Regions from separate parts of the Pseudobacillus sp. FSL P4-0506 genome, predicted to be linked through region 3. Evidence: riboswitches for the same ligand, from Rfam matches in the RefSeq annotation. Region 3 holds a riboswitch; each other region holds the start of a gene.
What was found. Region 3 has a riboswitch for cyclic di-GMP ahead of MKZ02_RS11070 (response regulator). Riboswitches for the same ligand answer to the same signal wherever they lie in the genome.

Region 1 (3,152 bases), on a different contig from region 3:
CCATTCTTTATTTTGTTCACACCCACGGCGCAGTACCCATTCCCCTAAAGGGATAATTATTCCTGTTTCTTCAGCCAAGGGAATAAAATTATTGGGAGAAATCTTCCCCAGTTCTGGATGATTCCAACGCACGAGCGCTTCCATTCCAATTAATATGTTTTTTGAAAGATCTATTTTCGGTTGATAATCAATATGAAACTGCTCAAGCTGAATCGCTTTTCTCAACTCATTCTCTAATAAAATACGCTCCAATGACTTTTCTTCCATTTCTGCTTCGAAAAAGGCATATCCGTTCCGGCCTCGTTCTTTTACAAAATAAAGAGCGGTATCTGCTTTGCTCAACAGTTCACCAGCTTTCTCTCCATCTTGCGGAAAGGTCGCAATACCGATACTACAGGAAGGTGTATACATCTGGCCGGCGATTTCTAACGGTTCTTGGAAGTCTAAATGAATCCGTTCCACCAGCCGCTCCAGTTCTTCTATTTTGGATATGCCACTTAGCAGTACAGTGAATTCATCGCCTCCTAATCGGGCAACTAAATCCGATGAACGAAGTGACTTTTTAATACGCTCGGCTGCTTTAGTTAAAATGAAATCGCCATTCTCATGCCCCCATGAATCATTCACAAATTTGAATCGATCTAAATCAATAAACATTACAGCAAGCTGAGAAGAGGAACTTTTTGCTTTCTTAATCTCCTCCCGCAAATGCTTCATAAACAATCTGCGGTTCGGCAGATCGGTCAAAGTATCATGATAGGCTAAATGATAAATCATTTTTTCCGACTTTTTCCGATCGGTTATGTCTCTCATGATAAACACGAAATCTTTTGCTTTTCTGTCCCCGTTCATAATGGGACTAATTCTTGCTTCCATATCCTTATACTGATTTCTGCTCGTTCTAATACGAAACTCTATCTGCGAAGACATTTTTTTCTTTTTAGCTAGCAATCTTAATTCAGTGTATAAAATCTTTTGATCTTCTTCATGAATCCACTTGAAGAGCTGGTTAGACTTTAGTTCACACATGTCATGCCCCAGTATTGTTATATGAGAAGGAGAAATGTATTGAAAGTTTCCTTCTTTGTCAATAATTGAAATCAAGTCAGCTGAGTTTTCCGTAATTAAACGGTATTTCTCCTCGCTTCTTCGCATTTCTTCTTCCATTTTCTTTCGAGAACTGATATCATTTCGGATCGACACATATTGATATGGTTTTCCCTGATCATTTAAAAATGGAACAATCGTCGTATCTACCCAGTAAAAAGAACCATCCTTCGCTCTATTCCGCACCTCTCCTCTCCAGGTTTCTCCTGATCCAATTGTAGCCCACATTTGTTTGAAAATTCCCCCAGAATGATAGCCTGAATTTAAAATACGATGGTCTTGACCTATTAATTCTTCTCGGCTATATTTGGAAATTTTACAGAACTGGTCATTTACATGAAAGATCCTTCCCTTTTGATCAGTGATAGCAATGATAGAAGACTGATCCAGTGCATATTTGACATCTCTTAACTCTTTTAACAAGGCTTCAATTGGTTTATTTTTTTCATCTAATGGCTCTATCAAGTGAGAAATTTCAGAAAGATCCGGTGTAACAGGTGCTTTTTTCAATTTATTTTCCTCCAGCTCTATGAAATATATAATGTTTAAGTTAAATAAAACCCATTCGACAAAAAACCGACTCTAAGAAAAGAGTCGGTTGCACTAGTCGCTCCAAGCCATTCAAGTGCCCAGATATAAATGGCTGTTCATCGCTTCTCTATATGACTATTATATTAAGTAGTAAATGGCTTAATTGAATAACTTCTTACGAACATAATAGTTCTTTTAGCCTAAACAGTCAATAAAAAATGGAAAATATAGAAGAAGTAAAATACTCCCTCCCCTCGACAGATTTAGCACTAAAAAGATTATCGTAATTAGGAATTCATTTTGAAAAAGTTTTATCAAAGTGAATTCCTATTCAGAACATTTAAGCTTGGATTTTATAAAAGGTTTGATCATTTTCTAATTTATCCTTGATCATAAAAATACATTTATTTCTAATAAGGGGTACCCCCATTACTAAAGATTATTTAGACAATTATTTTGAAATGGATCAATTAGTTCCTTACAAACTAAAACACATTATCCCCAAGCGCCGTGTAATTGGGCTTCTCGATCTTCAATCAAAAAAAGACTATGAAAAAAGTGAGTATTTTAATAGCTTTATGACAAATATGGATTCTATAACAACACAGGAATATTTTTAGTAAAGGATAATAGAGTTGTTGGATTGGTGGACTTTGTTACTTCAAAAAATAAAAAAGAAATTAATAAAACTGAGGTTATGTGTCTTGAAATTATATTGAGGTATTTAGCGCAAAGATTGCATGAGCACTGGTTATTGAAAACGGTTTCTTTGGAAATTCCTTAACGCCTAGAGAGAGGCGTGTTGCGCTACGTGAAAAAGGAATATTCCAATAAACAAATTGCCGACATGCTATTTATTAGTGAAAATACTATAAAAAAACATATACAGAGCCTTTACGAAAAATTTGATGTTAATAATCGTACAAACCTCTGTTTTAAGGTACATAATTTGGAGAGTTTACAATAATACATTCAAGCTAATGTACTTAAATTTAAAAATGAGTCGATCATGAGCAGATGTAGTGCTAGATTGGAATAAAATTTGACCAAAAATATCTTGGTGCATTTTATTGAGCAGCATATACAAAAATCATGTTTTGGAAAAAGGTTGATCAAAAATAGATTCTTATTCAGCAGCCTTATTTTCATTTTTATAAAAAGTTGCTCATTTTCTACCTGTATCGCATAGCAGTCGCGCCCAATTGTTGAAGTTCAATGGCTGTTGAAGCTGCTCGCGCCTGTGAACTCTAATACCTGTTAGTTTAAGAAAAAAGCATTATTTGCTATGAAGTAATGCTTTTGTTCTTATATTGTATAAAACAATAATAGTATAAATTTAGTCCACGTAATGTTTTTTAAAATTCGGATGGATAGAAAATTTGCGGCGTAAATTGACGAGTTTTTTCCCAAAACTTTCTTCTAAAAGATCTTTATGTTTCTCCATAATTTCCATGAGATACAAATGGTGAATCATGAATTCTGTAATGGGCATGACTAAGCCTACATGCATCGTC
Region 2 (3,152 bases), 830 kb from region 3:
GTTGGTCAAACCCTTTTATAGCTAGTTATTAAGTTTTAAAAGCCTTCTAATGCCCTTTATGGGCTAAGTGACTACCCCTACAAACGATGGGATTTTCAACATTTTTAGTTAGCTTTGAGATTTTGTAATATAGGTTTTCACTGAAGGCGGCTGATATGTATTAAACTGATGAAGCAAACCCGCCGGATCAGTGTCTACAAGGGCCATAGAACGGTATTTTTCCTGTAAAAACTGTTCTTCTGTCATATGATTGAACAAGGTGACAAGCGGGGTGTAATAATTATTGATATTCAAAAGGCCGCATGGTTTTTGATGTAGTCCTAACTGAGCCCATGTGAAAATTTCAAAAAATTCCTCTAATGTTCCTGGTCCGCCCGGTAAGGCAATAAATCCGTCCGCTAATTCGGCCATCTTAGCCTTTCTCTCATGCATGGATTCAACAACAATTAGCTGAGATAAGTGTTTATGAGAAATTTCTCTTTCATCAAGAAAGCTTGGCATCACTCCAATGACATGACCGCCCGCTTCCAAAACAGCATCAGCTACCGCTCCCATTACTCCTACACTTGCGCCTCCGTATACAAGCTCGATTTGGCGCTTAGCAAGCTCTTTTCCTAAAGTTTTTGCTCCTTCAATATAAAGATCAGAAGCTCCATTACTTGATCCACAAAATACAGCTAGTCTTTTCAAAAAGTATTCCTCCTTACATTACCCAATGTTATTGATTATACATAACGATACACCTTTGGTAAACAATGGATGAGTCAATAAAAACGAGGCGGTCTCTTATGTTAGCCGACAAGTCTATCCATCCTACTCTTCAAAATCGTAATAGGAGTTAAATTTTACTTGTTAATGTTGATTATTCCCTAGCTAATATATCTAATGAAAGGGAAGAATGTCACATTTTATCCTTACGAGGAAAAGTCTTAACCTGTGGCAAAGACAGGTCCAATTGATTGTACGAGCTAGAGAGCTACCAGCAAACTCTTTTTTAGTCATAAAGAAAAGCCCCTCACCCGTGTGAGAAGCCATTCAAGCTATTTACTGCCGTTCTTCCCTTGACTGTCAAAAGGTTTCAGTCTGTTGCCAAACACATCTTTTCACATATAAATGCTCCTTTACCGATGAGCATCAGATAAGAAGATAGTACGTTGTGGAAACAATATGAGTGAGTCGCTTCTCTCATGTTTTTGTGTAATTTCAGCCCAGTCCTGCTGTAACTGATCATAAATGCTCCATTACTTTTAATAAGGGCTTTGTTCTTTTAAGCGGTATCATGTTAAAATAAATCTGTATAATTCGGTTTTCAGCATATTTTAAGGGTGATCATAATGTCTATAGGGGAAAGAATCCGTGAGCTTAGAATGTCTAAAGGACTTTCGTTGACTGAATTGGCAAATCGAGCCGGAGTAGCAAAATCATACGTCTCTTCAGTGGAACGCCAAATACAATTAAATCCTTCTATTCAATTTCTGCATAAAGTTGCCTCGGTATTAAATGTGAGTGTAGAGAAATTAATAGACGAAGGTGACAATCCTATTAAAGAAATTGATACTGAATGGCTCGAACTGGCCAAAGAAGCAATGGAATCCGGGATCAGCAAAGAACAGTTTAAACAATTTCTTGAGTTTCAAAAATGGCAGAAGTCTAATAGTCCCGATAAATAAGTTCTCTTTTAACGGGGCTTTTTCACTTGCCTTCCTTTAACAAACAAGCAGAAAATTCAGAAATAACGATAGGCAATTGATCCCGCATGTCAAACTTCTTTCGTAATGCTGTAGTTTTTATTAGGGCTCTATTCAACTATTTTCTGCTTATTTAGATCTGACCGCTTCACCGGAATGTCCCCCATTAGAGTCATCTTCAGGCAAGCCTAAAACTTGTCCCCTCAAACCGGCCGCTTTTCAAAAAATCCCTCACTTCCTGAAGAGAGATTCCTAGCTCTTTTGCTTCTTTTATTAAAACAATCCATTCCCTGTCCACTGAGACTTGGTCTTCTTTCATAAGAAAATCCTCCTAGAATATCGGCAGCCCAGCCGTCATAGCGTATTTCCCCTTAGACCTGAAGCTTTGCGTCCTTATTTTTCAATAAGTTTGCCTTTTTCTATGATTTGATATTCGCCTTTGCAAGAAAAAGAAAAGTTTTATTCTACTTAAATTTTAGCACCTGGATTGAGTTGTTTGCATTAGTTTTAGTAAAACATTTTATCACTTCTTTCGACGGAATAAACAGACACTTTTTTTCTCAGTAACTATTTTTCTGACCACGATCGTTGATCCATTCATCTGCTATATTTAGATCTAATTGATTATTTTCTGTTTCAGCTGTAAGCACTACGAGCGGCGCAGAATGCCTGATACGCTGCACATCCCAAACCATGCCCTCAAATTTATTATATGAACCATCCGCCTTTATGAATTGCTCTGTATGTTCGGTCAGTTGTACTTGCAGCCCTGTAAAATAATTGCCTGAGCACTCATTTGGAATGCTGATTGAACCTACTAACCGGATGCCAAAAACACAATCATCCAATGACACATTTTCAAAACGATTGGCATTAATCCAACTGTAAGTCTCATCTTTAGGATTTTCGGCTTTTAGTTGAATGCCTGTTTGGAAGCCCACTATAGAAATATTTTCAAAATGAACAAAGCTAATGTTGTGCCACGGACCCTTAGCATAAAGAGAAAGACCCGTTCCTTTGTAACTTTCACTTTTGTTGATAATCGCCATGTTTTCAATACGGGTCCTATTTGTGGCATCGAAGCGGTCCGTGCCTTTTAAAAAAATAACTTCCGACTGAAAATCAGGATCTACGATTTGCACGGTTCCATTTATAATGACGGCATCCTTCTCAACGGTTATCACACGCTCATTTCCCTTAACCACCAATATAGAATTTTGGCCAAACTCCAGTTTCACGCCTTCTTTGACAGTAAAGCCTGACTGGACGACATACTTTTTGTTTGCTCTAAACATTACTTTTTCTTTTTTGTATGTAACACAAAAATCAATGGCCTGTTGAATCGCCTTTGAATAATCGTCTGCTGTTCCTCTTTCATCTGTTGTAAAATCTTCTACTTCTACAACTTGTTCCCGGGATGCACGATTCGTCTGTTCAAGGTCGGGCTCTCCCCACCCCCGCAAA
Region 3 (3,152 bases):
TGCATTAGACCCAGAGTTAGTGAGGGAAGTACTCCAGGTTATGAAAGATTTAGCACAAGAAGGGATGACCATGGTCGTAGTAACACATGAGATGAACTTTGCGAGAGAGGTCGCTGATCGTGTTATTTTTATGGATGGAGGAGTTATCGTAGAGGAAGGCACCTCTGAAGAAATATTTAGTCGCCCTAAGGAAGAACGGACGAAACGATTTTTAATGCGCGTAAAGGAAGAATAGAGAGTGATTCATCCTTTTATAGCCATCCTTCCATAAATCATTGTTAAGCAGCCTGGCCTGTCGTTTGATAAATAAGATAATCAAACGACAGGCCAGGACTTTTTATTGTTTAACTGCTAGAAAAACAGAAACAGCGCTAGAGGGCGATTAGTGGTATGATATTCTAACCTTATAGCAGGAAGAGTCTGTTCGTCATATTCATTAGAATGATTAAATAGGGTGATTCTCTCCTTTTTAATGGAGTAAGAAAATAACGAAAAAGCCGGACATTGGCCCGGCTAATCAAGGTTTTTCTCGTTGGTATTGGCGTGTGAAGGTGGATGCCGTAACCCTGATTGCAAGTAATTTACCCAGAAATGAGCGAGATATGCAAAGAAAACTGGGGGAATTTCTAATCTATTAATAGAAAAGCAAACGATAGAAGGCAGTTAGATTAAAAACCAATAGTCTGCTCAGTTAGTTTTTGATAGGCAAGGCCAGGTAACCAGTTGATATTTATTAATAAGCTCGTCCAATTCTTCGCTATATTTTAAAGTCTCATCATCATCGAGCCCTTTGCGCAGGCCAGTTGAAATCATTAAATGACGCACCTGATTGATTCGAATACTTAACTCTTCAAGTGTTTCCTGTATAACCACCTTTTATCTCTCCTAATCATATATCTGAAAATTCACGTTCGTACGCGTTTGGATATATTATACAACCAGAAAAAATGAAGAAAAAGTGTTTCGACAGAAGATTCAAAAAAGTTACATCATTTGATGAAAAGAAAAATAGAAGTCCTTCATAGCTTGCGACACCCCCTTTAAAAGGAAGAGAGAAGCTAAGGATAAGAATAAAACAGAATGCTATAAAGATAGGAAAAGTTAAAATAATCTCAAGAACAGCTACTGCTTTAGTCTGTCAGAAATTAATTTACATTATTCAGCACTGGAATTAATCGATCAAAGTAAGGTTTCACAATAAAATCTTTAGCTCCTATTTTTAGAGCTTCCATTATAAGCTGTTTTTGGCCCAGAGAAGAACACATGACTACTTTCGCAGAAAGATCCAATGACATAATCTCCTTTAAAGCTTCTATACCATTTAATTTATTCATCGTAATGTCCATTAAAACTAGATTCGGCTTATAAAGAGCATAGGAATCTATCGCCTCTAAACCATCGGCTGCTTCTAATACTTCATAACCATTGTCCTTTAAAATGCTTTTTAGCCAAGTTCTCATAAAAAGTGAATCGTCAACGACTAATACTGATTTCTCCATATTTCACACCTTCACTAAAATTTACAGTACATTCAGAGAAGGCAATGCTGTATAAGCAAGTTGAAAGATATTCAACTTGGCAACCCGGCTGCCATGACAGAATCACTGTTGTAGGCCCGTGGCTTTGCGTCCCCCATTTTCATGGAGTTTGCCCTTCAATGAATTATAGCAATCGTTCAATAGATGAACAGTGGAGTGCCTATAATAAAGCGACGTAAAAGAGACAAAGCATGTGAAAGTTACTGTTCAATTGCTTGTTCTTCAATGGATAAAACGCTTGGCATATATTAGACTAAGAGTCCACGACTATATTACTATTTATTTAGCAGAAGGGCAACCGGAATAATGAAAAAAATGCAAAAAATAGTCGAAATATGTCACTTGAAAATTTTAGATGAAAAAATATAGAAACGAAAGGAAGGCTGCCCTCCATGTTAGTCTAATTGGAAGAGGACAGCCTATTTTATAGGTTTGACTAAAGTATAGCCGGGACAAAAAGAAGCTAAAAATCCGTTTTGCTGTCAACTAGTAGGATTTTTGTCTAAACCTACTTTTAGAAATTTAAATCCCTTGTTCCAGGGCTATGTTCGTTAGGCATCTCTGGTAAGGCTGGAACAGGAAAACCTTTCGGCGGATCTATAACCGACAGGTCTCCCTTGTTCCGGCTCGGTGATGGTCCTTGGAAAATCTCACCGATTCTTGTTGGATCCAATCTAAAGTTAAATTGGGCATTGTGATACCCCATTTCCACATACTTTCTGCATTCAGGATATTTATTGATATCATAATTAGGAACAGGGAATAGCTTACCCCAATCAACGCCCAGTGTCTCGAGTGCCTTTGCAAAAGCATTTTGGTGGGCGTTATCCCTGACGATTAAAAAAGCGAGTGTTTCACGGAATGTTTGGTTGGAGCTCATTTCATAAATGCGTGTTTTTTGCAAAACTCCAGTAGATTCAAGAACTAAGTTATCAAGCAGGTCCCCAATGAGGTTCCCGTGGCTGTATACCCACGATCCATTCCATGGATTTCCGCTCGCGTCTACGGGAAGGGAGGCCTGGGCGCCAATAATATAATGGTGGGGATTGGCATGCCTAACCGCATCATCAAGAGGAGCCCCGTCCACCCCAGCATTTCCCGGAACAGCAGATTCTCCCGAGCCGTTCAGCAATTGATTAATCGTATTTTGAACAAGCTCTACATGGGCAATTTCTTCTAAGAATATGCCGCGGAGCAAATCGCGATATTGGGTGTCTTTTCCTCTAAAATTAGAGCTCTGAAAGAAAAATTGCATCATGGTTCGCATTTCACCAAAATGACCACCCAAGATCTCCTGCAGGACTTTTGCGGCTTCAGGATCGGGCTGATCAGGATTAATAATATTGATTAATTCCTCTTTATAGTAGTACATCGACTTATCCTCATTTCTAATATAGAGTCCAATCAACATATATCTTGTGACAAACGTTCTCATATTATTCTTTCTCACAAAAACAAGCTAATAACCTGAGAAGTTTGTCCATTCAAAAACATTCCTGAGGAATAAATTATAGTAAGAAACAGAAAGGGGGGATAAAGCATGAGTGAAATATGGTTCCCAGGCAACAACCGAGGCAATAGAAACCGAGGCAACAATGGCAACAACGGAAATTC
Region 4 (3,152 bases), 410 kb from region 3:
CATCGATTTTCAACGTATCCACAGGTAAATATTTAATGTAGCTAAATGAACTATATCCAGTACCAAAGTCATCAATAGAAATATGAATACCGATGTCCCGCAGTCTTTGCAAAGTATCGGCCGCGTGATCGATATCTGCAAATACACTTTCCGTTACTTCAAGCTCCAGCCATTGTGCCTCCAATCCGGTCTCTGTTAAAATTTCTTCAATTCTCTCTATAATATTGGGATGCGCTAATTGGCGAACAGACATATTAACCGAGATTTTTAATGGTGGGTACCCTTTGTTTTGCCATTCTTTATTTTGCCTACATCCACGCCGGAGAACCCACTCTCCAAGAGGAAGAATAAGGCCCGTTTCCTCGGCAACCGGAATAAATTTATTGGGAGAGATCCTCCCCAGCTCCGGATGGTCCCAGCGGACAAGCGCCTCCATTCCGATGAGTTGATTTTTAGAAATATCCATTTTGGGCTGATAATCAATATGAAAATGCTCAAGCTCAATCGCTTTTCTTAATTCATTCTCCAGCAGGATGCGCTCCAAGGATTTCTCTTCCATCTCTGGTTTAAATAATGCATAGCCGTTTCTGCCCCGTTTCTTAACGGAATAAAGAGCGGTATCCGCTTTATTTAATAATTCATCTGCATCTTCACCGTTCACCGGAAAAAGCGCAATGCCAATACTGCAGGAAAGCGTATAGTGCTCGCCTGCAACTTTCAATGGTTCTTGAAAGTTAGAATGAATCCTTTTGGCAATCTGATCCAGCTCTTCCATGCCCGATACATTGTTTAGCAACACAGTAAATTCATCTCCACCCAGCCGTGCGACTAAATCACTTGGTCGCAGCGAGTTTTTAATACGGCGAGCAGCCTCAGTTAGGATAAAGTCTCCATTCTCATGTCCCCAAGAATCATTCACAAACTTAAAGCGATCCAAGTCGATAAACATAACAGCAAGCTGAGAAGAATAACTCTTAGCATGATCCACTTCTTTTCTCAATCGGTTCATGAATAATCGGCGGTTAGGCAAGTCCGTCAATGTATCATGATAAGCTAAATGATAAATCATTCTCTCTGATTTTTTCCGTTCGGTTATATCTCGCATCGCCAGCACGAAGCTTTTGATCTCACCATCTTTATCAATGACGGGATTAATCTTCGTTTCCGTGTCCTTATACGCTCCCCGGTTCGTCTTTATACGGAATTCGAGCAGCGAGGATACTTTCTTTTTAGCAGCCAGAAGCTTTAACTCTTCAGAAAGAGTCAGTTGATCTTCTTCATGCACCCATTGAAAGATCCTTCCTGACTCTAATTTCGCAAGCTCATCGCCCAACAACAATGCATGAGATGGAGACATGTAGAGGAAGCTTCCTGACTGATCAATCACTGATACCAAGTCAGATGAATTCTCTGCAATTAGTCGATATTTCCCCTCGCTCTCTCTCAATTCCTCTTCCATCTTCTTTCGAAGACTAATATCGTTTCTTATCGATGCATATTGATAAGGTTTCCCGAGATCATTCAAAAAAGGAACAATCGTTGTGTCTACCCAATAAAACGACCCATCTTTCGCCTTGTTTCTTATCTCTCCCTTCCAGATTTGACCGGAACCAATCGTTGCCCACATTTGTTTAAAAAACTCCCGTGAATGATAACCCGAATTCAATATACAGTGATCTTCACCAAGGAGTTCCTCCTCATTGTATTTAGAAATTTTGCAAAATTTTTCATTCACGTAAAGTATCTTTCCTTGATGATCGGTAATAGCGACAATAGAAGACTGATCAATTGCATATTTGACATCTGTCAACTCTTTTAAAATATTCTCCAATTGATTGTCTTCTACATTCTTAGAAGGTACAGGCATGATAAATCTCTCTCTTCTCTTTGTTTTTTCTTTTGCTGTACAATATTTACTATACATATCTGGGTATATCCAAACAAAAAAACCGACTCAAAAAAGAGTCGGTTGCACTACTCGCTCCAAGCCATTCAAGTGCCCACATACAAATGACTGTTCATCGCTTCCACCATAAGATTGTTATAAAAAAATTCCACAAATGTCTTATTAGACTAACGTTTTTTATACAATTATCATAGTTCGATATACCCGTCAAGTCAATGTCTACCGTTATTTATTTCTAGCATTATTCGTCTCTTAATGAGGCCTATTTCACAAAGAAACCTAACAATATTTATGAGGCCTAGATCAAAAACCTTGCTTTTTCCTCTGACAAGAGAAAAGGATAAATACACCTCGTCTTACTCGTTTTTTATCCTTATTCACTTATCTATCTTTATTTAATTCTGCCACAATATGGCCAACTTCACGCAAAACCAGTTTTTCCATCGCTAATGTTACTGCGCCAGTAGAACCCGGCAGCGCAAAAATGATCGTTTCTCCAGCTACACCTGCAACAGCTCGGGATAAGATAGCCGCAGAACCGATATCTTCTGTATAACTAAGATAACGAAACAACTCACCAAATCCGGTTAGCTCTTTCTCAAACAACGGTGCCACTGCTTCAATCGTCACATCCCGCTTAGCCACACCGGTGCCTCCATTAATGATAACCGCATTGATTTGGGGGTCTTCAATCCCTTGCCGAACAGCTCCTGTAATCTGTTCCTTTTCGTCAGGAACGATCTGGTAGCGTGCAATGGAATGGTGACTGTTGATTAAAAACTCTTTAATTTTTTTTCCGCTTTTATCCGTTTCTTCTGTTCGTGTATCGCTGACAGTAATCACCTGACAGACAACATGCTTTGCCGCTTGCCCTTTATGAGCATGTACTCGTCTTTCATTCATGTGAAATGGGTGCACCTCTCTTCTTTAACCGCCAATATAAGACATCTCAATTTTTGGCCGGTTCTTTGCTGTTTCTTCCGTTCGCTCATCCGAATAGCGGTCCGTTCGCGCAAGCCAAAGAGCTGACATATGATCTCTTACTTTTTCTATTGAACTCGTCGATCGGAGCACAGCCTTTAAATCGCTGCCTTTTGTAGCAAATAGACAAGTGTACAATTTTCCATCTGCAGATATTCTTGCCCGGGTACATGTCGAGCAGAATGATTCTGTCACTGAAGAAATCACACCAAACTCTCCGCTTCCATCCTTATAACGAAAACGGCTCGCTACTTCGCCGTAATAC

Region 1: another riboswitch for cyclic di-GMP. It lies ahead of MKZ02_RS21965 (sensor domain-containing protein); the one in region 3 lies ahead of MKZ02_RS11070 (response regulator).
Region 2: another riboswitch for cyclic di-GMP. It lies ahead of MKZ02_RS15365 (anti-repressor SinI family protein); the one in region 3 lies ahead of MKZ02_RS11070 (response regulator).
Region 4: another riboswitch for cyclic di-GMP. It lies ahead of MKZ02_RS13355 (sensor domain-containing protein); the one in region 3 lies ahead of MKZ02_RS11070 (response regulator).

The regions. Positions count from the first base shown of each region.
Region 1 covers NZ_JBBOOI010000002.1:11,186-14,337, forward strand. Annotated here, with positions in the region: gene MKZ02_RS21965 (sensor domain-containing protein) at 1-1,617, opposite strand, end outside; cyclic di-GMP riboswitch class II at 1,691-1,773, opposite strand; gene MKZ02_RS21970 (response regulator transcription factor) at 2,438-2,605, shown strand; gene MKZ02_RS21975 (TrmB family transcriptional regulator) at 2,975-3,152, opposite strand, start outside.
Region 2 covers NZ_JBBOOI010000001.1:3,059,272-3,062,423, forward strand. Annotated here, with positions in the region: gene MKZ02_RS15355 (LOG family protein) at 109-690, opposite strand; gene MKZ02_RS15360 (helix-turn-helix domain-containing protein) at 1,335-1,670, shown strand; gene MKZ02_RS15365 (anti-repressor SinI family protein) at 1,867-2,007, opposite strand; cyclic di-GMP riboswitch class I at 2,027-2,112, opposite strand; gene MKZ02_RS15370 (hypothetical protein) at 2,249-3,152, opposite strand, start outside.
Region 3 covers NZ_JBBOOI010000001.1:2,229,661-2,232,812, forward strand. Annotated here, with positions in the region: gene MKZ02_RS11060 (amino acid ABC transporter ATP-binding protein) at 1-235, shown strand, start outside; gene MKZ02_RS11065 (aspartyl-phosphate phosphatase Spo0E family protein) at 688-873, opposite strand; gene MKZ02_RS11070 (response regulator) at 1,146-1,499, opposite strand; cyclic di-GMP riboswitch class I at 1,575-1,662, opposite strand; gene MKZ02_RS11075 (manganese catalase family protein) at 2,053-2,910, opposite strand; gene MKZ02_RS11080 (hypothetical protein) at 3,079-3,152, shown strand, end outside.
Region 4 covers NZ_JBBOOI010000001.1:2,639,571-2,642,722, reverse strand. Annotated here, with positions in the region: gene MKZ02_RS13355 (sensor domain-containing protein) at 1-1,867, opposite strand, end outside; cyclic di-GMP riboswitch class II at 1,955-2,038, opposite strand; gene MKZ02_RS13350 (MogA/MoaB family molybdenum cofactor biosynthesis protein) at 2,288-2,809, opposite strand; gene moaA (GTP 3',8-cyclase MoaA) at 2,834-3,152, opposite strand, start outside.